4 regions of the Streptomyces griseiscabiei genome follow, and region 2 is predicted to be linked to each of the others. Evidence: riboswitches for the same ligand, from Rfam matches in the RefSeq annotation. Region 2 holds a riboswitch; each other region holds the start of a gene.
What was found. A riboswitch is a leader RNA that binds a small molecule or an ion and turns the genes downstream of it on or off. The one in region 2 is predicted to bind cobalamin.
Positions count from the first base shown of each region.

Region 1 (5,284 bases), on a different contig from region 2:
GGCCGACCGGGACGAGCCGGCCGAGGTGAGCGACAGCGCCCTCAAGGCGTACGCCATGCAGAACCCCGAGTGGGCCGAGGCACTGATCCAGGTCGAGAGCGCGCGGGTGGCGGGAGCCGTCCGGCTGCTGTCCGTGCGGCTGTTGCTCGGCACGGCGTGCGGCAGCGTCCTGCTGTTCAGCGTCTCGGTCGCCACCCGGTTCGGTCCCGGCCTTCCGCTCGGCAGGATGTCGCCGCTCGGCTCGGCGGTGGTCGGCGCGGTGGGCGCGGCCCTCGTCACCGCGCTCGGCGCGTGGCTGGGCAGGATCCTGCGCGACCGCTCGGCCGACTCCCGGAACAGCCCCGTCAGCGGTGGTGCGGCCGCCGGGGCCGAGCCTCCCCCAGCGCCCGGTTCAGGACCCGGAGCCGTTCCGTGACCGGGGTCAGTCCCCACCACAGGCCGGCCCCGGCCGCGCCGAGCACGGTCACCACCAGCCAGACCAGGGCACGCACCTCACCGCCGGGCACCAGCAGCGCCGCCAGGGCACCCACTCCGACGGACAGCACGCCCATCACGGAGCAGAAGAGCGCCAGTGGGGCCGCCGCCGTCACCCGTTCCCGCCAGACGCCCGGCTTCCGCAGGCGCGCCGAGGCGGTCTCCCTCGCTCGGTCTCCCATGTGTGCACCTCCCGTCCCCCGAGCGGATCTTCACGATCCGCCCGCTCCCGGGTCCACAAGTCCCGCCAGAAAACCACACCACGCCGCGTGGCGAAAGACGAGCAGCGCGTCACGATCGAAGTTCGAGTCACGGACCATGACGCGCCGCCGTCCGGCGGCCACTTCCACGCAGTCGCCCCCGTTGTCGGAGTAGCTGCTCCTGACCCACACCCGTGCCGACGACTCCCTGTCGATCACACCGACCTCCTCCGAGCCCAAGAGTCAGCGCACCGACATGGCGTCCACCGCGACGACCGAGTGTCGTGTCCCGCCTCCGCGTGGGTGCGGTGCTTCGTACTGCCGTTCCCTCAAGTGTTCCCCGCCCGGGCACCGGGGAAGAGCACGGAAAGAGCCGATTCGGGCGTCTGACGGGATTTCAGCGGTGTGGGGCTCGGCACACCGCTGCATCGCAGGTCAACAGCAAGTTGACGGGTCTTCCAGGGGCGTGGTGGACTGCCGGGGCCATGTACGACGGCAGGAGAGGAAGCCGGTGCGAGTCCGGCGCGGTCCCGCCACTGTCACCGGGGAAGCATCTCGACGCGTCTCCCGGGAGCCAGGAACTCTCGCCGTCGGTCTCGTCGAACCAGGGCGTGGACACCCTGAGTGAGGACACATCGCCATGTGCGCCATGCGCGGCTGCCCGCCGGGGCTCAGTGCCCGGTCCCTGCCCGACCCCGTGAACGGCTGAACCGGTGCGTGCCGGTCGCGTCTTCGCGTACGGCGCCGCCGCCGGACTCCTCGGTGACCTGCTGCTCGGCGACCCGCGCCGGGGGCATCCCGTCGCCGCGTTCGGGCGGGCCGCCGGTGCCGTGGAGCGGGTGCTGTGGCGGGACCACCGCGGGTGGGGCGCGCTGCACACCGCGGTGTGCGCGGGCGGCGCCGTGGCGCTGGGTGCCGTCGCCGCCGCTGCCGTACGGCCGTCGCGTGCCGCCTCCGTCGGACTGACCGCCGCCGCCACCTGGGCCGTCGTCGGGGGGACCTCGCTCGGGCGGGAGGCCGGGGCGATCGGGCGGTCGCTCGAAGCGGGCGATGTCGAGGGCGCGCGGGCGCGGTTGCCCCATCTGTGCGGGCGGGATCCCCAGGCACTGGACGCGGACGGCATCGCGCGGGCCGTCGTGGAGTCCGTCGCCGAGAACACCTCCGACGCGGTGGTGGGGGCGCTCGTGTGGGGGGCCGTGGCGGGTGTGCCCGGACTGCTCGGGTTCCGCGCCGTCAACACCCTGGACGCCATGGTCGGTCATCGCTCGGAGCGCTACCGGCGCTACGGATGGGCCTCGGCGCGGCTGGACGATGTCATGGGGTGGCCGGGTGCCCGGCTGACGGCCGTGTTGGCGGCGGCCTCCGGTGAGGACGCCCGGGGGGCGGTCCGGGCCTGGCGGGCCGATGCGGGGAAGCATCCGAGTCCCAACGCGGGGCCTGTGGAGGCGTCGTTCGCGGGGGCGCTCGGAGTGCGATTGGGGGGCACGTTGTCGTACGGGGGGCGGGTCGAGCATCGGCCGGTGCTGAATGGAGAGGGGCGCGCCGTCGTCGTGGGGGACATCGAACGGGCCGTCCGGCTGTCCCGGCGGGTCGGGTGGCTGGCGTTGGGGGTGGGTGCGGCTGTGTCGCTGCTGCGGTCGAGGAGTCGGGGATGAGCGGTGGGCTGCTGGTCGCCGGGACCACCTCCGACGCCGGGAAGAGCGTGATCACCGCCGGGATCTGCCGGTGGCTGGTGCGGCAGGGGGTGAAGGTCGCGCCGTTCAAGGCGCAGAACATGTCGCTCAACTCCTTCGTGACGAAGGAGGGCGCCGAGATCGGGCGGGCCCAGGCCATGCAGGCGCAGGCCTGTCGGGTGGAGCCCAGCGCGCTGATGAACCCGGTGCTGCTGAAGCCCGGGGGCGAGCGGAGCAGTCAGGTCGTGCTGCTGGGCAAGCCCGTGGGCGAGATGAGCGCGCGCGGCTATCACGGGGGGCGGCAACAGCGGCTGCTCGGGACCGTGTTGGAGTGTCTGGCCGAGTTGCGGGGCACGTATGACTCGGTGATCTGCGAGGGGGCCGGTTCGCCCGCCGAGATCAATCTCCGGCGCACCGACATCGTCAACATGGGGATCGCCCGGAACGCCGGGCTGCCCGTGCTGGTCGTCGGCGACATCGACCGCGGCGGGGTCTTCGCGTCCTTCTTCGGCACGGTGGCCCTGTTGTCCCCCGAGGACCAGGCGCTCGTCGCCGGGTTCCTCGTCAACAAGTTCCGCGGGGACGTCACCCTGCTGGAGCCGGGGCTCGACATGCTGCGCGGGCTGACCGGGCGGCGGACGTACGGGGTGCTGCCGTTCCGGCACGGGCTCGGCATCGACGAGGAGGACGGGCTGCGGGTCTCGCTGCGCGGGACCGTCCGGGAGTCGAACGTCGCCCCGCCCGTCGGGGAGGACGTGCTGCGGGTCGCCGTGTGCGCGGTGCCGCTGATGTCCAACTTCACCGATGTGGACGCGCTCGCCGCCGAACCCGGCGTCGTGGTGCGGTTCGTGGACCGGGCCGAGGAGCTGGCCGACGCCGATCTCGTCGTCGTGCCCGGCACCCGGGGCACCGTCCGGGCGCTGGAGTGGCTGCGGGAGCGGGGGCTCGCCGACGCGCTCGTGCGCAGAGCGGCGGAAGGGCGCCCGGTGCTCGGGATCTGTGGCGGGTTCCAGGTGCTCGGGGAGCACATCGAGGACGAGGTCGAGAGCCGGCTGGGGCGGGTGACGGGGCTCGGAGTCCTTCCCGTCCGGGTGCGGTTCGCCGAGGAGAAGACGCTCACCCGGCCCGCGGGCGAGGCCCTCGGGGAGCGCGTCGAGGGGTACGAGATCCATCACGGGGTCGCCGAGGTGCTGGGCGGGGAAGGGTTCATCTCCGATGACCACGGAAACAGCCTGGACGGGTGCCGGGTGGGGCAGACCTGGGGCACGCACTGGCACGGGTCGCTGGAGTCGGACGGGTTCCGGCGGGCCTTCCTGCGCGAGGTGGCCGCCGCGTCGGGGCGCCGGTTCGTACCGGCCCCGGAGACGTCGTTCGCCGCGCTGCGCGAGGAGCAGCTGGACCGGCTCGGCGATCTGATCGAGGAGCACGCGGACACGGACGCGCTGTGGCGGCTCATCGAGTCGGGAGCGCCGGCGGGGCTGCCGTTCGTGCCGCCGGGGGCGCCGGGGGTGCCCGGATGAGCGCGGGATCGCTGTGGAACGAACGGCTGCCGGGCACCTGCCCGTGGCCGGAGGGTGACTTGGAGGGCGACCAGAAGTGAGTGTTCCGTTTCCGTTCACGGCCGTCGTCGGCCAGGACGATCTGCGGCTGGCGCTGCTGCTGAACGCCGTGTCGCCGGCGGTCGGCGGTGTGCTCGTGCGCGGCGAGAAGGGCACCGCCAAGAGCACCGCCGTGCGGGCGCTCGCGGCGCTGTTGCCCGAGGTGGAGGTCGTCGTCGGGTGCCGGTTCTCGTGTGATCCCCTGAAGCCGGACCCCGCGTGCCCGGACGGGCCGCACGAGCCGGCGTTCGAGACCCGGCCCGCCCGCATGGTCGAGCTGCCGGTCGGCGCCTCCGAGGACCGGCTGGTCGGCGCCCTCGACATCGAACGGGCGCTCTCCGAGGGCGTGAAGGCCTTCGAGCCCGGCCTGCTCGCGGACGCGCACCGGGGCATCCTCTACGTCGACGAGGTCAACCTCCTCCACGACCATCTCGTCGACCTGCTGCTGGACGCGGCAGCGATGGGCGCCTCGTACGTCGAGCGCGAGGGCGTCTCCGTACGGCATGCCGCGCGGTTCCTGCTCGTCGGGACGATGAACCCCGAGGAGGGCGAGCTGCGGCCGCAGTTGCTCGACCGGTTCGGGCTGACCGTGGAGGTCGCGGCCTCGCGGGAGCCGGAGCAGCGGGTGGAGGTCGTCCGGCGGCGGCTCGCCCACGACGACGATCCGGCCGGTTTCGCGGCCCGTTGGGCGGACGAGGAGGCCGGCGTACGGCAACGGATCGTCGCGGCACGGGAGTTGCTGCCGTCGGTGGTGCTGGGCGACGGGGCGCTGCTGCAGATCGCGGCGACCTGCGCGGCGTTCGAGGTGGACGGGATGCGGGCCGACATCGTGATGGCCCGGACGGCGACCGCGCTCGCCGCGTGGGCCGGGCGGACCGAGGTGCTCGCGGAGGACGTGCGGCAGGCGGCACTGCTCGCGCTGCCCCACCGCAGGCGGCGGAACCCCTTCGACGCGCCCGGCCTCGACGAGGACAGGCTCGACGAGACGCTGGAGGAGTTCGCGGAGCCGCCGCAGGACCCTCAGGACCCTCAGGACCCTCAGGACGACGATCCTGATCCTGATCCCGGTCCCGACGGGCCCGGTGGTGGCGGTGGGCAGCCGCCCGCTCCGGAGCCCGAGGCGCCGCAGGGCGGTGACAGCGGCGCCCGGCCCGAGTCCGGCGAGGGTGTGCCGGCGCAGGCTCCGGCCGCCGGGGAGCAGTCCGCCGTACGGGCCGCCGAGCCGTTCCGTACGAAGGTGCTCAGTGTGCCGGGGCTCGGGGAGGGTGCCGCCGGGCGGCGCTCGCGGGCACGGACCGAGCACGGGCGCACGACCGGGGCGCGCAGGCCGCGTGGCACG
Region 1 covers NZ_JAGJBZ010000001.1:3,333,704-3,338,987, forward strand. Annotated here, with positions in the region: gene J8M51_RS14540 (hypothetical protein) at 1-415, shown strand, start outside; gene J8M51_RS14545 (hypothetical protein) at 345-656, opposite strand; gene J8M51_RS14550 (DUF397 domain-containing protein) at 687-893, opposite strand; cobalamin riboswitch at 1,128-1,280, shown strand; gene J8M51_RS14555 (cobalamin biosynthesis protein) at 1,388-2,329, shown strand; gene J8M51_RS14560 (cobyric acid synthase) at 2,326-3,867, shown strand; gene J8M51_RS14565 (putative cobaltochelatase) at 3,944-5,284, shown strand, end outside.
Region 1: it holds a riboswitch for cobalamin, as region 2 does, so the genes downstream of both, J8M51_RS14555 (cobalamin biosynthesis protein) here and J8M51_RS31900 (hypothetical protein) in region 2, are expected to answer to the same signal.

Region 2 (5,284 bases):
GTGCCGGGGGCGCCCAGCAGGGTCGTGGTGAGGGCGGCGGGCCTCAGACGAGCCGCTTACGGCCCCAGGTGAAGAGGAACACCGTCACGGCGGCCGTGAGAACGAACAGCACCGACGCGCCGAACCACTGCATCCCGTTCATCTGCGACATGGGCAGGTACTCCACGTGCCAGCCCACGACCTGCGCCTTGTCCAGGCAGGCCTGCTGTGCCTGCTGTCCCTGCTCCGACGCGCCCGAGCACGTGCTCCAGCCGAGGAGGTCACCGCTGTTGGTGAGGTAGGACTGGTCGAGCTCGTACGCCCCCTTGGGCACCGTCGGAAACGAGTTCTCGGCCAGCACGCCCTTGTCCGTGGTGGCGGTGACGGGGTTGCCGAGCGAGAGCAGGAAGTGGGACCAGACGAGCTGGACGGCGACGGTGAAACCGAAGGTGACGACCATGGCCATCAGCGTGCGGCGCAGCACCGCACCGATCGCCACCCCGCCGAAGACGGAGAGGAGGGTGAGGGCGACGGGCACCGGACCCGTGGTGTTGAACGCGGAGCCGGCCGTCCAGTCCATGACCGTGACCTCGGACTTGACGGGGTTCCACCACCAGCCGAACGCGGCCGACAGCGCGACCGTGGTCACCAGGACCACCAGCCCGGTCATCCCCAGTTTCGTGGCCAGCCAGCGGGTGCGGCTCGCGGACTGGGCGGCGACCAGCTTGGCCGTGCCGTTCTCCAGGTCGCCCGCGAGAAGCGGGGCGCCGAGGAAGACACCGAGCAGCATCGGTATCACCTGGAGGCCCATCGAGACGGACGTGAAGGCGTTGGCGTACTCCGTGAACTCGTTGCTCAGCTCGTCGAGGCTGGTGGCGGGGTAGCCGTAGCCGTCGAGGAAGTCGACCATCCGACCGCGCTGGTAGACGATCCAGGCCACGGAGAGCACCGCGGCGGCCAGGACGGTCCAGAAGGCGGCGCGGTGCTGGCGCCAGACCAGCCAGGTCATTCCGCTGAGGCGGGGCCGCGGGCCGGCCTTCACGGTCGTGGCGTCAAGGGTCGCGTTCATGGTCCCGTTCTCGCCGTCGCCGGTGCTGCCGTTCCTGGGGCCTTCGGTACCGCCGCCGGTGCTGCCGTTCGTGGCCGAGGCGCTGGTGAAGGTGCTCATGCCGCCACCGTCCCGATGCCGTGCGCCTGACCCTGGACCTGGGCGGTGGGGGTGATCAGGGGCACCGCCCCGGGTGAGCGGAGATAGGCGAGCAGCAGTTCCTCCATGCTCGGGGTGTCCGTGTCCCAGGGGCCGGCGACCGGGCCCTCGGGGCGGATCAGCGCGGTGAACTGGCGTCCGCTGGTCCGCGACTCGACGAGGGTGTGGTGGTCGAGGGCGGCGGGCATGCCGTCGCCCTCCTTCACCCCCGTGACCAGGGTGTGCACGGCCAGCAGCTCGTCCACGTCACCGGCGAGGCGCACTCCGCCGCCGGAGACCACGACGAGGTAGTCGCACACGTTCTCCAGTTCGGCGAGGACGTGGGTGGACATCAGGACGGTGGTGCCGCGCCCGGCTGCCTCGGCGAGGAGGGTGCCCATGAGTTCATGGCGCACGACCGGGTCGAGGTCCGACATCGGCTCGTCGAGGAGCAGCAGGTCGGGCCGCTTGCCGAAGGCGAGGGCGATGGCGACGCGGGTGCGCTGGCCGCCGGAGAGGGTGTGGATCTTCGCGTCGAAGGGCACATCGCCCGCGCGGACGATGTCCTCGGCGGCGCGCTGGTCCCAGCCCGGGTTCAGCTCCCGCCCGATCCGCAGGGTCTCCGCCACGGTGAACCGGCGGAACAGCGGCTTCTCCTGGGCGAGGAACGCCGTACGCCGGCCGGACTCCGCGGAGCCGGGCGCCTCCCCGAACAGGCTGATCGAACCGTGCGTGGGCTGCAGGACATGGGCCGCGATGCTCAACAGGGTGGTCTTGCCCGCCCCGTTGGGTCCGATCAGCCCGCAGATCCGGCCGGCCGGAAGCCGGAAGGAACAGTCCCGCAGCGCCCAGCCCCGCCGGTAGCGCATCCCCAGGCCGTACGCCTCAAGCGCCGGCTCCCCCGCGTACATACCGTCACTCACCTGTGCTCCTCGTTGTCTTGGTCCCCGTGGTCGGCGCGTTCGCGGCGCCGTACTGCTTCTCCATCGCCGACGCGACCAGCGCGGCCACGTCCTCCTGCTCCAGCCCCGCCTCGGCCGCCTTCGACATCCACGTCAGCAGGTCCCCGTAGAGCGGCGAGTCGGTGCCGGTCTGCGGGCGGGCCAGCGTGCGGCGTACGAACGTGCCCAGCCCCGGCCGGGGTTCGACCAGGTCCTCACGCTCCAGCTCGCGGTACGCCTTGAGGACGGTGTTCGGGTTGACCGCGCTGGTCTCGGCGACGTCCTTGGCGGTCGGCAGCCGGTCGCCCGGCACCAACACGCCCAGCCGCAGCGCCTGTTTGGTCTGCTGCACGATCTGCTGGAAGGCGGGGACGCCGCTCCGCCTGTCGATGCGGTACTCCACGACCACCCCCTTCATCATTCCACTACTTGATTAGTGGAATGATGATGGAGGGATGCGCGGACGGTTGTCAACGAGATCCGGGAAGCGGGCGTGGCGGAGTCGGAGTTGCCCACAGGGACCGGAGGTGGCGCCGGGGTCGGCGCGGAGGGCGCGGTTCAGCGAACCGGCGTCGGGAGGGCGTCGACCCGCCCCGTCATGGACGCGAGTCGCTCATGGCTCCGGCACGAACTCACCCCGATGGGCCGCACCCGAGGTCGGGTGCGGCCACCGGGCCTACGACTCCCGCGAAGGCCGACCGCCTGCCGCTCTGGGCGGGGTGAACACATAGAGGTCGAGGATGTCGGGGCAGGGGGCGACACCGGGGCCGCCGGCCCGTACCCAGGCGACGATGTCCTCGGTGGCGTCGGTGTCGTTGACGAGGCCCAGCCAGACCGGGCGGGCACCGGCCGCCCGTGCGGTGGCGGAGGGCTGGACGACGACCACGTTGGCGTGTTCGCAGACGTCGAGGCAGTCCGAGACGCGCACGGGGATGTTCTCGGTCAGGTGCGCGACCTGCTGGTCGTGATCGACTCCGGGCACCTTCGGGGTTCCGCAGCAGCAGTCCCGGCAGACGACGACGCGGCTGGGCGCCGGTGCGGCGGGGGCGTGCTCGGTACGTCGTTCCTCAGGTCGAGGTGGGCGTGGCGGCATCGCTCGTCAGGCTCCTCTCGCGGGAATTCCCTCGCGGACCGGGTGAGGCAGGATCAGGACCGGACCTGATCGTGGTCTTGTCACCGGGGTGGCCGAGGGTGGCCGGGTGACCGGCGGCGGAGAGGGGGCGAAGGTACGGAACACGGGCGTGCCTCGGGGGTCGGGGCTCGTTCGCGGAGCCTGGCCTGCGGACGTCCCTCCGCGCGGGGGCACGGAGGTGCCAGCAGGTCTTCGGACTCGGGTTCGTCCGGTCGGGGCGCCTTCCCGGTCTCCCAGTGGCGTGCGTGCCCCGCCCGTCCCCCTCACCGCTGCGCGTCAGTTCCGGATTCGCACCGGATTCCCTGGCCTCGGATGTGGCTCGGCTGGCCCGATGAGGCTATCAATATCGCCGTACGCACCGGGGCCCTGCCCGGCTCGCCCCGGCCGTCCCGGTGCCGGCGGACCGCGCGGAGGGTCCGCAAATGGAGCTGACCGTCGGGCATTTCGGTGCCGACACCCCGTATGGTGGCCGCAGCAGCTGGTTCGCCCCGTCCGCCAGGCGGGGTGTCGCAAGAGGGAACCCGGTGGGAATCCGGGACTGCCCCGCAGCGGTGAGTGGGAGCGACCGCCGTCATACGCACTGGGTCCGACGTACCGGACCTGGGAAGCGACGGCCAGTAGGTGTCCACCGGGAGACCGGAGGGCGTGCCCGCGAGTCCGAAGACCTGCCAACTGCCCGTGCGCGGACCACTCCGTGCGCGGATACCCCGGTGACCTCGTGGGCGGGTCGGCGTACATACCAGACGGAACGACCGTGCCGTTGTCGCGCGGGGGCGTCGCCGTCCGGTTCGTCATCCCTTCGCGCTCTCGTCCCGTCTCCGGGATCTCAGGGAATCGTCTCGCGAAGGAGATCTCCGTGACCAGCAGGACCGCAGCCGCGGCAGCACGGGCCACCGTGTACGGCTACCCCCGCCAGGGCCCGGACCGGGAACTGAAGAAGGCGATCGAGGGCTACTGGAAGGGCCGCGTCACCGCCGACGCCCTCCGCTCCACCGCCACCGGTCTCCGTGCCGCCGCCTGGCGGCAGCTCGCCGACGCCGGCATCCACGAGGTGCCCACCGGCGACTTCTCGTACTACGACCATGTGCTCGACACCACCGTCATGGTGGGCGCGATCCCCGAGCGGCACCGCTCCGCCGTCGAGGCGGACGCACTGGCCGGCTACTTCGCGATGGCCCGCGGCACCCGGGACGTGGCGCCGCTGGAGATGACGAAGTGGTTCGACACCAACTACCACTATCTGGTGCCCGAGCTGGGTCCCGGCACCGTCTTCACCGCGAACTCCGGCAAGCCGGTCGCGGAACTGAAGGAGGCCCTCGCTCTCGGCCTGACCGCGCGGCCGGTCCTGGTCGGCCCCGTCACCTATCTGCTCCTCGCCAAGCCCGCGCCCGGGGTGGCCGCCGACTTCGAGCCGCTCACCCTTCTGGACCGGCTGCTGCCGGTGTACGCCGAGATCCTCTCCGATCTGCGCGCGGCCGGCGCCGAGTGGGTACAGCTGGACGAGCCCGCCCTCGTGCAGGACCGCACCCCGGCCGAACTGAACGCCGCCGCCCGCGCCTACCGCGAGCTCGGCGCGCTCACCGACCGGCCGAAGCTGCTGATCGCCTCCTACTTCGACCGGCTCGGCGACGCCCTTCCGGTCCTGGCCAAGGCTCCTGTCGAGGGGCTCGCCCTGGACTTCACCGACGGTGCCGCCGCCCACCTCGACGCCCTGGCCGCCGTCGGCGGACTGCCGGGCAAGCGGCTGGTGGCCGGTGTCGTCGACGGCCGCAACATCTGGATCAACGACCTGTCGAAGTCGCTGTCCACCCTCGGCACCCTGCTGGGCCTGGCCGACCGGGTCGATGTCTCCGCCTCCTGCTCCCTGCTCCATGTGCCGCTCGACGCGGCGGTGGAGCGGGACATCGAGCCGCAGGTGCTGCGCTGGCTGGCCTTCGCCCGGCAGAAGACAGCGGAGATCGTCACCCTCGCCCAGGGCCTCGGCCGGGGCACCGACTCCATCGCCGCCGAACTCGCCGCCAACCGCGCCGACCTGGCCTCCCGCGC
Region 2 covers NZ_JAGJBZ010000002.1:3,407,492-3,412,775, reverse strand. Annotated here, with positions in the region: gene J8M51_RS31915 (ABC transporter permease) at 44-1,147, opposite strand; gene J8M51_RS31910 (ABC transporter ATP-binding protein) at 1,144-2,076, opposite strand; gene J8M51_RS31905 (GntR family transcriptional regulator) at 2,081-2,527, opposite strand; gene J8M51_RS31900 (hypothetical protein) at 2,783-3,199, opposite strand; cobalamin riboswitch at 3,405-3,581, opposite strand; cobalamin riboswitch at 3,714-3,913, shown strand; gene metE (5-methyltetrahydropteroyltriglutamate--homocysteine S-methyltransferase) at 4,095-5,284, shown strand, end outside.

Region 3 (5,284 bases), on a different contig from region 2:
ACGGTCGGCGGGGAGGATCGACAGCACCCCCTCGGGCAGGCCCGCCTCGGCCGCTATCTCCGCCAACAGGTAGGCGTCCAGAGGGGTTTCGGGCGACACCTTCAGGATGGCCGGGCAGCCGGCGAGGAGGGCGGGAGCGAGTTTGGCGGCGGCGGTGAACTGCGGGACGTTCCAGGGGACGACCGCCGCGACCACCCCGACCGGCTCGCGCCGCACCAGGATCTTCCCGAGGACACCGTCCCGCCGCTCCTCGTACGTGAATCCGCGCGCCGTCGTGATCGCCGCGTCCCACACCATCATCGAGGCGAGCGCCTGCACCATCACGCTGGAGGTGACCGGGGTGCCGTTCTCGGAGCTGATGATCCTGGCGAACTCCTCGTACCGCAGGGCGAAGGCGTCCTTGATCCGGGCGACGACCTCGATCCGTTCGTCGAGGGTCATGCGCGGCCAGGGGCCGTGGTCGAAGGCGCGCCGGGCGGCGGCCACGGCCCGGTCGACGTCCTCGCGCGAGGCGTGCGGGACGCGGCCGATGACCTCCTCCGAGTGCGGCGAGACCACCTCGATGACGTCCGTGCCCAGGGGGTCGGTCAACTCCCCGCCGATGAACAGCTGTCCGTGTTCCACGAGTTCGGTCATGGCCGCTGCCTCCCGGAGCCACTTCTCTGACATACCGTCAGTTCTGAATAGGGAACTGATACCAGTTCCAGAGAAAGGAGTCCATGTCGTCGGCCGGTTCACGGGCGCGCCTCGCCCTCCCGTACGCCATCCCCGGTGGAACTCGTTCTAGTTATAGTGACTTCATGACACAGGTGACCGATCACGGCGGCGGCGTACGGTCCATCGAGGTCCCCATCCCGGACAACCCCCTCGGCCACACCCTCGTGTACGTCGTCGACACCGACCGCGGTCCGGTCCTCGTCGACACCGGCTGGGACGACCCGGCGTCCTGGGACAGGCTCGCGGCGGGTCTGACGGCGTGCGGTACGTCGGTCGCGGAGGTCCACGGGGTCGTGATCACCCACCACCACCCCGACCACCACGGTCTGTCGGGGGCGGTGCGGGAGGCGTCCGGGGCGTGGATCGCGATGCACGCGGCGGACACGGCGATCGTCCGGCGCACGCGGGGGACGGGACCCGACCGCTGGTACTCCTACATGACGGACAAGCTCACGGCGGCGGGCGCGCCCGAGGAACACCTCGCGCCGCTGCGGGCCCCGCGCCGTCCCCGCGCCACCCTGCCCGGGTTCTCCCCCGCGCTCCCCGACCGCGAGATCGTCCCCGGCGAACTCCTCGACCTCCCCGGCCGCCGCGTCCGCGCGATCTGGACGCCGGGGCACACACCTGGGCACGTCTGCCTCCACCTGGAGGAGGCGCACCCGGCCCGACTCGCGGGCCGTGGGCGGCTGTTCTCCGGTGACCATCTCCTCCCCGAGATCAGCCCGCACATCGGCCTCTACGAGGACCCGGACGACGACACGGTCACCGATCCCCTCGGCGACTATCTCGACTCCCTGGAACGCGTCGGGCGTCTCGGCGCGGCGGAGATCCTCCCCGCCCACCAGTACGCGTTCACCGCATCGGCCGCGCGCGTACGGGAGTTGCTGGCGCATCACGAGGCCCGCCTCACCGGTCTGCTCGCCCTCCTCGCCGCTCCCCTCACTCCCTGGCAGCTGGCCGAGCGCATGGAGTGGAACCGGCCCTGGTCCGACATCCCCTTCTCCTCCCGCAACATCGCCGTCTCCGAGGCGGAGGCGCATCTGCGGCGCCTGGTGAAGCTGGGGCGGGCGGAGGCGGTGGCGGGGAGTGATCCGGTGGTGTATGTGGCGGTGTGAGGGGTCAGTTGCGGCGGTGGAGTGCGCGGATCAACTCCTCTGCGGCCCCGATCAGTTCGACCTCGCGCGCGCTCATCGTCGGCATGGCCGCCCGGCGCCGCCCCGCCTCGGCGAGACCGGAGTCCGTCAGGGCGGACAGGCCGTCGGACTGGTGGGCGAGGAGGGAGGCGAGAGTGGCGTGGGCCAGGGACGCGCGGGAGTCGGCGGCGTCCACGGCCACTTGCGCGAGGATCATCGCGGAGATACCCCAGTCCAGACCGGGCGGCCCCTCCTCGGCGTTGCTCCAGTCGATGACCTGCGGGCCGCGGGGCGTGACGATGACGTTCTCGGGATGCAGGTCGAGGTGGAGCACGCGAGAGGCGGGCGCGTGGCCGCGGGGCGGGAGGGCGTGCAGGGCGTGCAGAAGGTGGGCCAGGACGGCGCCGGCCCGGGCCGGGTCGAGCAGGCCCTCGCCGAAGGCCTCCAGCATGGTCGGGCCCGACAGCCGCTCCAGCACCATCTCCGTGCGCGTCGCGGAGCGGACGCGCGGGACCGGGTACCCGTGCCCCCGTACGTACTCCATGACCTCGGCCTCGGCGACGGCGTCACCCCAGCCGTCCCGGTAGCGCCGCAGCACCCAGGCCCCGGCCGCGTCGAGGGGCGCGGCGGGCGCGGTTCGTCTGTCGGCTGCGTCACTGCGGGCGGGGGCGGCGGGAGCACCGGCTTCGGGGGCCGGGGGGAGGTCGTCACGGCCGTGCGGGACGGACTCCGTTTCCGTGGCGTGGAGTTCGTACACGTCGGCCGTGCGGCCCGAGCCGAGGAGTCTTCCCGTGCGCATGGCCCGAACCTATCCCGGCGCGCGGACGGCCCTCAGCCCTTTGCTACCGACAGGTAGAGTGACCGGGTCGTCATCACACCCGTACAGGGGGAAGCCGGTGCAAATCCGGCGCTGACCCGCAACCGTGAACCGGCCCCGCGAGGGGACGGTGAGCCGGACCGCCCGGTACGGATTCGTGACCGGCTCGCGTACTCCGGCGGCCCGCCGGGGTACGGCACCGTCGAGGAATACGGAGCCGAGCCGCCCGGCGCTCCGCCGTGCGCCCGGCTCCCCGTCAGGGAGAGGCAACCGCCGATCATGAATGTCCGCCGCAGCGCCGCGGTAGTCGCCGTACTCATCGTCGCAGCCGGGCTCGGGACGGGACTCGGGACCGGTTTCGCACCGGCCGCCCTCGCCGACGACGGCTCCCCCGCACCCTCCGCCTCGCCGTCGCAGGCGATACCCACGGGCCTGTACGGCTCCAACGACCCCACGTACGACGGCGTCTGGCGGCAGTCCCTCGCGCTGCTCGCCCTGGACACCGTGGGCGAGAAGCCCGGGGCCGGGGCCGTGGAGTGGCTGGTCGGGCAGCAGTGCGCGAGCGGGGCGTTCGCGGCGTACCGGGCGGACGCCACCGCGAAGTGCGACGCGAAGACGGCCCTCGACACCAACAGCACGGCCGCCGCGGTGCAGGCGCTCGCCGCGGTGGGCGGGCGGGGCGCCGAGGCCGGGCGGGCCGTGCGGTGGCTGAAGGAGAACCAGAACGACGACGGCGGCTGGGGCTACAGCGCCGGAGGCCCCAGCGACGCGAACTCGACGTCCGTCGTGATCGGCGCGCTGACCGCCGTCGGCGACGCACCCGAGAAGCAGGAGAAGTCCGGCGAGTCGCCCTACGACGCTCTCCGCGCCCTCGCCGTCCCCTGCGGCGGCGACAGTGAGAAGAACGGCGGGGGCTTCGCCTATCAGCCCGACAAGAAGGGCGGGCTCGCGGCGAACGCGGACGCCACGGCCGCCGCCGTGCTCGGCGTCCTGGGCGAGGGCTTCGTGGCCGAGGCGGGCGACGGGGAGGGTTCCGCCGGGAAGTGCGCCGCGGGCGACTCCCCGGCGGACCTGGCCCACAACGGTGCCGTCCACCTGGCCGGTGACCTCACCGCCGACGGCTATCTGAAGTCCTCCCTCGCGGGTGCGGAGGACCAGCCCGACCACGGCAACACCGCCGACGCGGTCGTCGCGCTCGCCGCCGCCGGGGACGAGGACGCGACCAGGAAGCCGCTCTCCTGGCTGGAGAAGAACCACGGGGTGTGGGCGGCCAAGGCCGGGCCCGCCGCGTACGCGCAGCTCCTCTTCGCCGTGCACGCCACCGGCGGCGACCCGCGCGACTTCGGCGGCACCGACCTCGTGGCCCAGCTCAAGGACACCGGTCCGGCGCGCGATGTGGACGACTACTCGTCCGTGCCCGTCGACGAGGAGGCGTACTACGACGGTGGGACCGACGACGGCACATGGTGGAAGATCGGGCTCGCGGGCGTCCTCGCCGCGATCGTCGCGGTCGTCGCCGGGTTCGTGCTGGCGAAGGCCCGCAGGAAGCGGCGGGAAGGGTGACCAGTCGGCAGAGCGGCGCCGTGTCGCGGTCGCGGTCGCGTGGCGTCGTGCTCCTGCTGAGCGGCGTCCTCCTCACGCTGGGGCTGGGCGGCGTGGGGCAGGGGCAGGCCCATGCCGCCGCGTACCGCTACTGGTCGTTCTGGGAGCGGAACGGTTCGGCCTGGGCGTACGCCACGCAGGGGCCGTCGACCGCGCGACCCGTCGACGGGGAGGTGCAGGGGTTCCGGTTCGCGGTCAGCCGGGACTCCGGGGACGCGGTACGGCCGCGCGGGGTCGCCGACTTCGCCGCGATCTGCGGGAACACGGGCGCGCGGGCCGGGCAGAAGCGGGTCGCGCTGGTCGTCGACTTCGGCACGGCGGCGGACGCACCGGCCGGGGAGACTCCTCCGGCGGCGCGTACGGCGTGCGCGCGCGTGCCGGACGACGCGACCTCGGCCGAGGCGCTGGCGGCGGTCGCGAAGCCGCTGCGGTACGACACGAGCGCGATGCTCTGCGCGATCGCCGGATATCCGAGGGCGGGGTGCGGGGAGGCGGTGGGTTCCGACGAACACGCCGACACCGACACCGACGGCACGGACGTCCCCGAAAGCCCTGCCACCTCTGCTGCCTCCGATGCCTCCGGCGCCTCCGGCGCCTCCGGCAAGGGCGACGGACCCGCCGTCGGGCTGTTCGTGGGTGTGGGAGTCGTCGCCGCGCTCGGGGCCGCCGCGGTGTGGCAGGCGCGGCGGCGCCGGGGGTAGGGGCCGATGCGGTGGTTCACAGGGCGCCCGGAGGCGGGGCCGGCCGGGGACGGGGCCCGCGGCCCGGCGGTTCGAGGCGTGCACCCCCTCGCCTGGTGGCTCTGGGCGCTCGGCCTGGGGACCGCCGCGTCGCGTACGACCAACCCCCTGCTCCTCGGTCTGCTCATCGCGGTCGCCGGGTTCGTCGTGGCGACGCACCGGACCGACGCGCCCTGGGCCCGGTCGTACGCCGCGTTCGTGAAACTGGGGCTGGTGGTGCTGGTCGTACGGCTGGGGTTCGCGGTGGTGCTGGGGTCGCCGATCCCGGGGACGCA
Region 3 covers NZ_JAGJBZ010000001.1:3,977,313-3,982,596, forward strand. Annotated here, with positions in the region: gene J8M51_RS17360 (aldehyde dehydrogenase) at 1-636, opposite strand, end outside; gene J8M51_RS17365 (MBL fold metallo-hydrolase) at 801-1,832, shown strand; gene J8M51_RS17370 (phosphotransferase) at 1,837-2,649, opposite strand; cobalamin riboswitch at 2,697-2,829, shown strand; gene J8M51_RS17375 (prenyltransferase/squalene oxidase repeat-containing protein) at 2,947-4,230, shown strand; gene J8M51_RS17380 (SCO2322 family protein) at 4,278-4,970, shown strand; gene J8M51_RS17385 (energy-coupling factor transporter transmembrane component T) at 5,049-5,284, shown strand, end outside.
Region 3: it holds a riboswitch for cobalamin, as region 2 does, so the genes downstream of both, J8M51_RS17375 (prenyltransferase/squalene oxidase repeat-containing protein) here and J8M51_RS31900 (hypothetical protein) in region 2, are expected to answer to the same signal.

Region 4 (5,284 bases), 790 kb from region 2:
TCGGCGCTGCGGGAGACCCGCTCGGCGCGCAGCCCGGCCGTCCCTGTCGCATCCATCGCATGCATCGCATCCATCGAGTCCGTGGCTTCCACGGCGTCCGTGGTGGCGGCCCGGTCGTTCATCGGCTGCTCCTGGTCCGGTACATGATGGCGACGAAGGCGGGGACGCCGATGAGGGACGTCACCACACCCACCGGGACCTCCTGCGGATCAAGGACGGTACGGGCGAGGGTGTCGACCCACACCAGGAACACCGCCCCGGCCAGGGCGGTGGCCGGCAGCAGCCGTCCGTGCCCGGACCCGGTGAGCGCGCGGGCGGCGTGCGGCAGGACCAGCCCGACGAAGCCGATCGCCCCGGCCGAGGCGACCAGGGCCGCCGTCAGCAGCGCGGTGACGCACAGCAGGACCAGCCGGGTGCGGGCCACGGAGACACCGAGCGAGGCCGCCGCGTCCTGCCCGAACGCGAACGCGTCCAGCGCGTGGCTGTGCCCCAGACAGACCAGCAGCACCACGACCAGCACGGCCAGACACACCGTCACATCCGTCCAGTCCGCCCCGCTGAGCGAGCCGAGCAGCCAGAACAGCACCGCGCGGGTCGTCTCGGCGTCGGCGGCGGTCATCACCATGAAGGAGGTGAGCGCGGAGAACAGCTGCATGGCCGCGACACCGACGAGCACCACGCGGTCCGTGCTGCCGCCCAGCGTCTGGCTGAGCAGCAGCACCAGCCCGAAGGAGACCACCGCGCCCAGGAACGCGCCCCCGGACACCGACAGCGCACCGCCGCCCACGCCGAGCACCACGACCACGACGGCGCCGGTCGACGCCCCGGAGGAGACGCCCAGCACGAAGGGATCGGCCAGCGGATTGCGCAGCAGGGACTGCATGACCGCGCCGCACACCGCCAGTCCGGCCCCGCACACGGCGGCCAGCAGCGTGCGCGGCAGCCGCAGATTCCACACGATGCCGTCCCGGATGGGCGTCAACTCCGTGTGCCCCCAGCCGAGATGGGCGACCACCGTGGACCAGACGTCGACCACGCCGATGTCCGCGGGCCCGATGGTGATCGCCACGGCCACGGAGACCGCGAGCGCCACGAGCCCGGCCGTCCACGCCACCGACCGCCGCAGCACCCGTACGACGAGCGGCGCCGGACCGGCGGTTCCCCCCTTCCCCGCCGTCCCCTTCCCCGCCGTCCCCGTCCGTACGTGGGCCTTTGCACCGGTCATCCCGCGAGGCCGAACTCGCGGAGCGCCGCCGCCACCTTCTCCACGCCCTCGACGGTCCGCACGGTCGGGTTCATCGCCTGCCCGGACAGCAGCACGTACCGCTTCTTCTTCACCGCCGTCATGTTCCTGGTGACGGGATCGGACTCCAGGAACTCGATCTTCTTCGCTGCCGTCTCCGCCGTCTGCTCCTCGCGGACCAGGTCGCCGATGACGAGGACGTCGGGGTCGCGGTCGGCGACGGCCTCCCAGTTGACCTGGGGCCACTCCTCCTCGGTGTCGTCGAAGACGTTCTTCGCGCCCAGTTCGCGGGTGATGACCCCGGGGGCCCCGCAGCAGCCCGCGAGGTACGGGGACTGGGCGTTGGCGAACCAGTACAGGACGGTGACGCCCTCGGCGTCGAGGCCCGCGGTCGCCTTCTCCACCCGGGACTTCAGCTCCGCCACCAGCTTCTCGCCGCGCTTCTCGACCCCGAAGATCCGCGCCAGATCGCGCACTTCGCCGTAGACCGCGTCCATGGTCAGCGGCTCGGTGCGGACGCCGTCGCCGTCACCGCTGTTGTCCTTGCCGACGCAGTCGGAGGGGGAGAGATAGGTGGGGACGCCGAGCTTCTCGAACTCCGCGCGGGTCGCCACCCCGCCCTTGCCGAGGGTGGACGCGAACGAGGAGACGACGAGGTCGGGTTCGGCGTCCAGGACCTTCTCGAACGAGGGCGCGTTGTCGGCGAGCCGCGGCACCTTCGCGTTCGCCTTCTCCAGGGCCTTCGGCAGCGGGTCGGTCCAGGTGGCGGTGCCCGCCATGCGGTCGGCGAGGCCGAGGGAGAGCAGGATCTCGGTGGTGCCCTGGTTGAGGGAGACGGCACGCTCGGGCGGGCTGTCCACCCGCACCCGCTCACCGCAGTTGTCGAGGGTGACCGGATGACCGGTGGACTCGCCCGGGGCCGCTCCCTCGGCGGCGGACGTGCCGGACCCGGCGGACCCGGAGCCCCCGCAGCCGGTCAGCAGCAGCGAACCGGCGGCCAGGAGGAGGACGGCATGACGGACAGGACGTGCGATCGGCACGGGACTTCCTTCGGCGTCGAGGGCTCATGCGCGAAGCCCGGTCGTACGGAGCTGTCCCGGGCACCCCTCGGCGCCGGGGACCGCCAGCAGGTCTTCGGACTCGGGTTCACCCGGACGAGACGCCTTCCCGGACCGCGATCGTGACCGCCGTCCAGTGGCCGTTGCCCCGCCCGTCACCCTCACCGCTGCGCGTCAGCTCCGGATTCACACCGGATTCCCTGACCCGTACGCGTCGATGCGCGCACATGGGTTCGACTGGCGTCGGCAAGCTATCACAGGCCCCCGGCCCACCCGTTGACCTGCCCGCCTGCCCGCCTGCCCGCCTGCCCGCCTGCCCGCCCCTCCGCCCTCGCCGTGCCGTGCCGTGCCGTGTTCAGTCGACGACCGCGGTGGCCTCGATCTCGACCAGATGCTCGGGGATGTCCAGCGCCGCGACGCCGAGGAGGGTGGCGGGCGGGGTGGCGGTGACCCCGAGCTTCCCGGCCGCCCGGGAGATGCCCTCCATGAGGGCGGGCATCTTGTCGGGCGTCCAGTCGACGACATGGATGTTGATCTTCGCCACGTCGTCGAAGGAGGCCCCGGCTCCGGCCAGCGCGGTGCCGACGTTCAGATAGCACCGCTCGACCTGGGCGGCCAGGTCGCCGACGCCGACGGTGACCTGGTCGGCGTCCCAGGAGACCTGTCCCGCGACGAACACCAGCTTCGTGCCCGTCGCGACGGACACCTGCCGGTACGCGTCGATCTTCGGCAGTCCGTCGGGGTTCACCAGGGTGATGGCCATGTCGTACGTCTCCTCGTCATGAGCGCCCGAAGGGCAACACGTGGGGTTCACGTGCTCTCTCGTGGTTACCGGGTAACCGTAGGAGAGTGGCCGCTGACGTGGAAGAACGCACTTTTCGGTGCCTGGGTTACCTCGTGGTGACCCTGCAGTTCAGGCGGTCGTGCGGTCGTGCGGTCGTGCGGTCGTGCGGTCGTGCGGTCGGGCGAGTCAGGCGGCGGGTTTCCACCCGGGGATCGTCGGCAGGACCTTCTCGGCGACGCGGAACAGGGCCTCGTCGTCGGGTGTCATGGAGTCCTGGCGGTAGATGACGAGTTCGAAGGTGCTGCCACTGTCCTTCGGGTCCGTCGCGACCAGCAGCCGACGGGCGACACCACCGGGGCCGGACGCGGCGTCGGCGCCGTCGAACCCGAAGGAGATGGCGATGGTCTGGCCCGAGTACAGGGCCGCCGTGTGCCCGAGCACCTTCCTGGTCTCGGCGCCGGAGCCCAGATAGCCGACCGACTCGGCGACCGGGAGGTCGTCGTACGACGCCGAGAGCTCGACGGTGTACGTGTCCAGCCTGACGGTCGCTTCGGGGGTGACGGTCTTCGTGCCGTCGGCCCAGGTGGACTCGTTGTCACTGCCCGAGGCGGTGACCGCCTTCTCGGTCGGGGTGCCGAGGAGCCCCGGCAGGTCGGAACGGTTCAGCGCGGTGCACAACCGGGCACCGGAGACCTCGCCCCGCGGCGCCGGCGAGGCGTCGTCCGAGGCCGAGCAGGTCGCCGGTCCCGAGGACTCCTGCGTCCCACCGAGCAGGTCCCCCAGCAGCCACATGCCCCCCAGGATCACCCCGACGGTCGCCACCGCCGAGAACACCTGGGCCCCGGTGCTCATCTCCTTCCCGGACCTGGGCACGGGCCCGGACGCGGGCGCCCCGCCGACGACCGCTCCCGACCCTGCCCCCGCCTCCGGTTCCGCCGTCGAACCCGTTCCGGAACCGCTGAAGTCGTCGACCATGCCCCCGTGCCCCCACGTTGATGTGCACACGCCCCCCGTGCGCCGGGGGAGCCTAGCCGGTGATCGTCGCGAGGCGAAACGGAATTCCGGCCGCCGCGAGCCCGGCACGGGAGAGGTCGACTATCCTGCCGTGGCCCGCGCGAAAGGACGGAACGCCATGACCGAGCACGGCTCTCTGGGCGTCGCCGTCGTCGGCACCGGCCGGATGGGCGCCGACCACGCCCGCCGGATCGCGCGGGTGATCAGCGGTGCCCATGTGGCAGCCGTCGTCGACCCGGACACCGACCGGGCCGGTACCGTCGCCGCCGGCATCGGGGGCTGCGCGGCCTACGGCGACCTCGCCGAGGCGCTGGCCGCCCCCGGCGTCGACGCCGTCCTCGTCGCCTCCCCGGGCCCCGCCCACGAGGCCGCCCTGCTCACCGCCTTCGCCCACGACCTGCCCGTCCTGTGCGAGAAGCCCCTCACCCCGGACACGGCTTCCGCGCTGCGGCTGCTGGAGGCGGAGCAGCGCCTCGGCCACCGCCGGGTCCAGGTGGGTTTCATGCGCCGCTACGACCGCGAGTACGTCAAGCTCAAGTCCCTGCTGGACAGCGGCGAGCTGGGCCGGCCGCTGCTGCTGCACCACCGGCACCGCAATGCCGGGGCCCCGCCCGGCTTCACCGACGCGATGGCGCTCAACGACTCCGTCGCGCACGAGATGGACGTCACCCGCTGGCTGCTCGGCCAGGAGATCACCGCCGTCACCGTGCTGCGGCCCCGGCCGAGCGCGTACGCCCCCGAGGGCCTGAGCGACCCCCAGTTCGTGGTGTTCGAGACCGACGGCGGAGCCGTCGTCGACGTCGAGATCTTCCTCAGCGCCCGCTACGGCTACCAGGTGCAGGCCGAGGCCGTCTGCGAGAACGGCACGGCCCGCGTCGGCGACGGGCACGACATGCTCGTCACCACGGCGGGCCGCTGGGGCGGCACGGTCACCCCGGGCTACCTCGAACGCTTCGAGGACGCCTACGACCGTCAGGTGCAGGCCTGGGTCGACGCCACCCGGCGCGGCGAGGTCACCGGACCCGGCACCTGGGACGGGTACGCCGTCGCCGCGATCTCCGAGGCGGGTGTCCGCGCCCAGACCGAGGGCGTCCGTGTCGAGGTGGAACTCGTCGAACGCCCGGCTCTCCACCGCTGACATCCCTCGCCCCGAGACATGTGATGTTTCATCTCGGGCGGACTGCT
Region 4 covers NZ_JAGJBZ010000002.1:2,619,279-2,624,562, forward strand. Annotated here, with positions in the region: gene J8M51_RS28695 (ABC transporter ATP-binding protein) at 1-56, opposite strand, end outside; gene J8M51_RS28700 (FecCD family ABC transporter permease) at 119-1,225, opposite strand; gene J8M51_RS28705 (ABC transporter substrate-binding protein) at 1,222-2,283, opposite strand; cobalamin riboswitch at 2,352-2,558, opposite strand; gene J8M51_RS28710 (RidA family protein) at 2,657-3,064, opposite strand; gene J8M51_RS28715 (DUF6215 domain-containing protein) at 3,272-3,937, opposite strand; gene J8M51_RS28720 (Gfo/Idh/MocA family protein) at 4,218-5,237, shown strand.
Region 4: it holds a riboswitch for cobalamin, as region 2 does, so the genes downstream of both, J8M51_RS28705 (ABC transporter substrate-binding protein) here and J8M51_RS31900 (hypothetical protein) in region 2, are expected to answer to the same signal.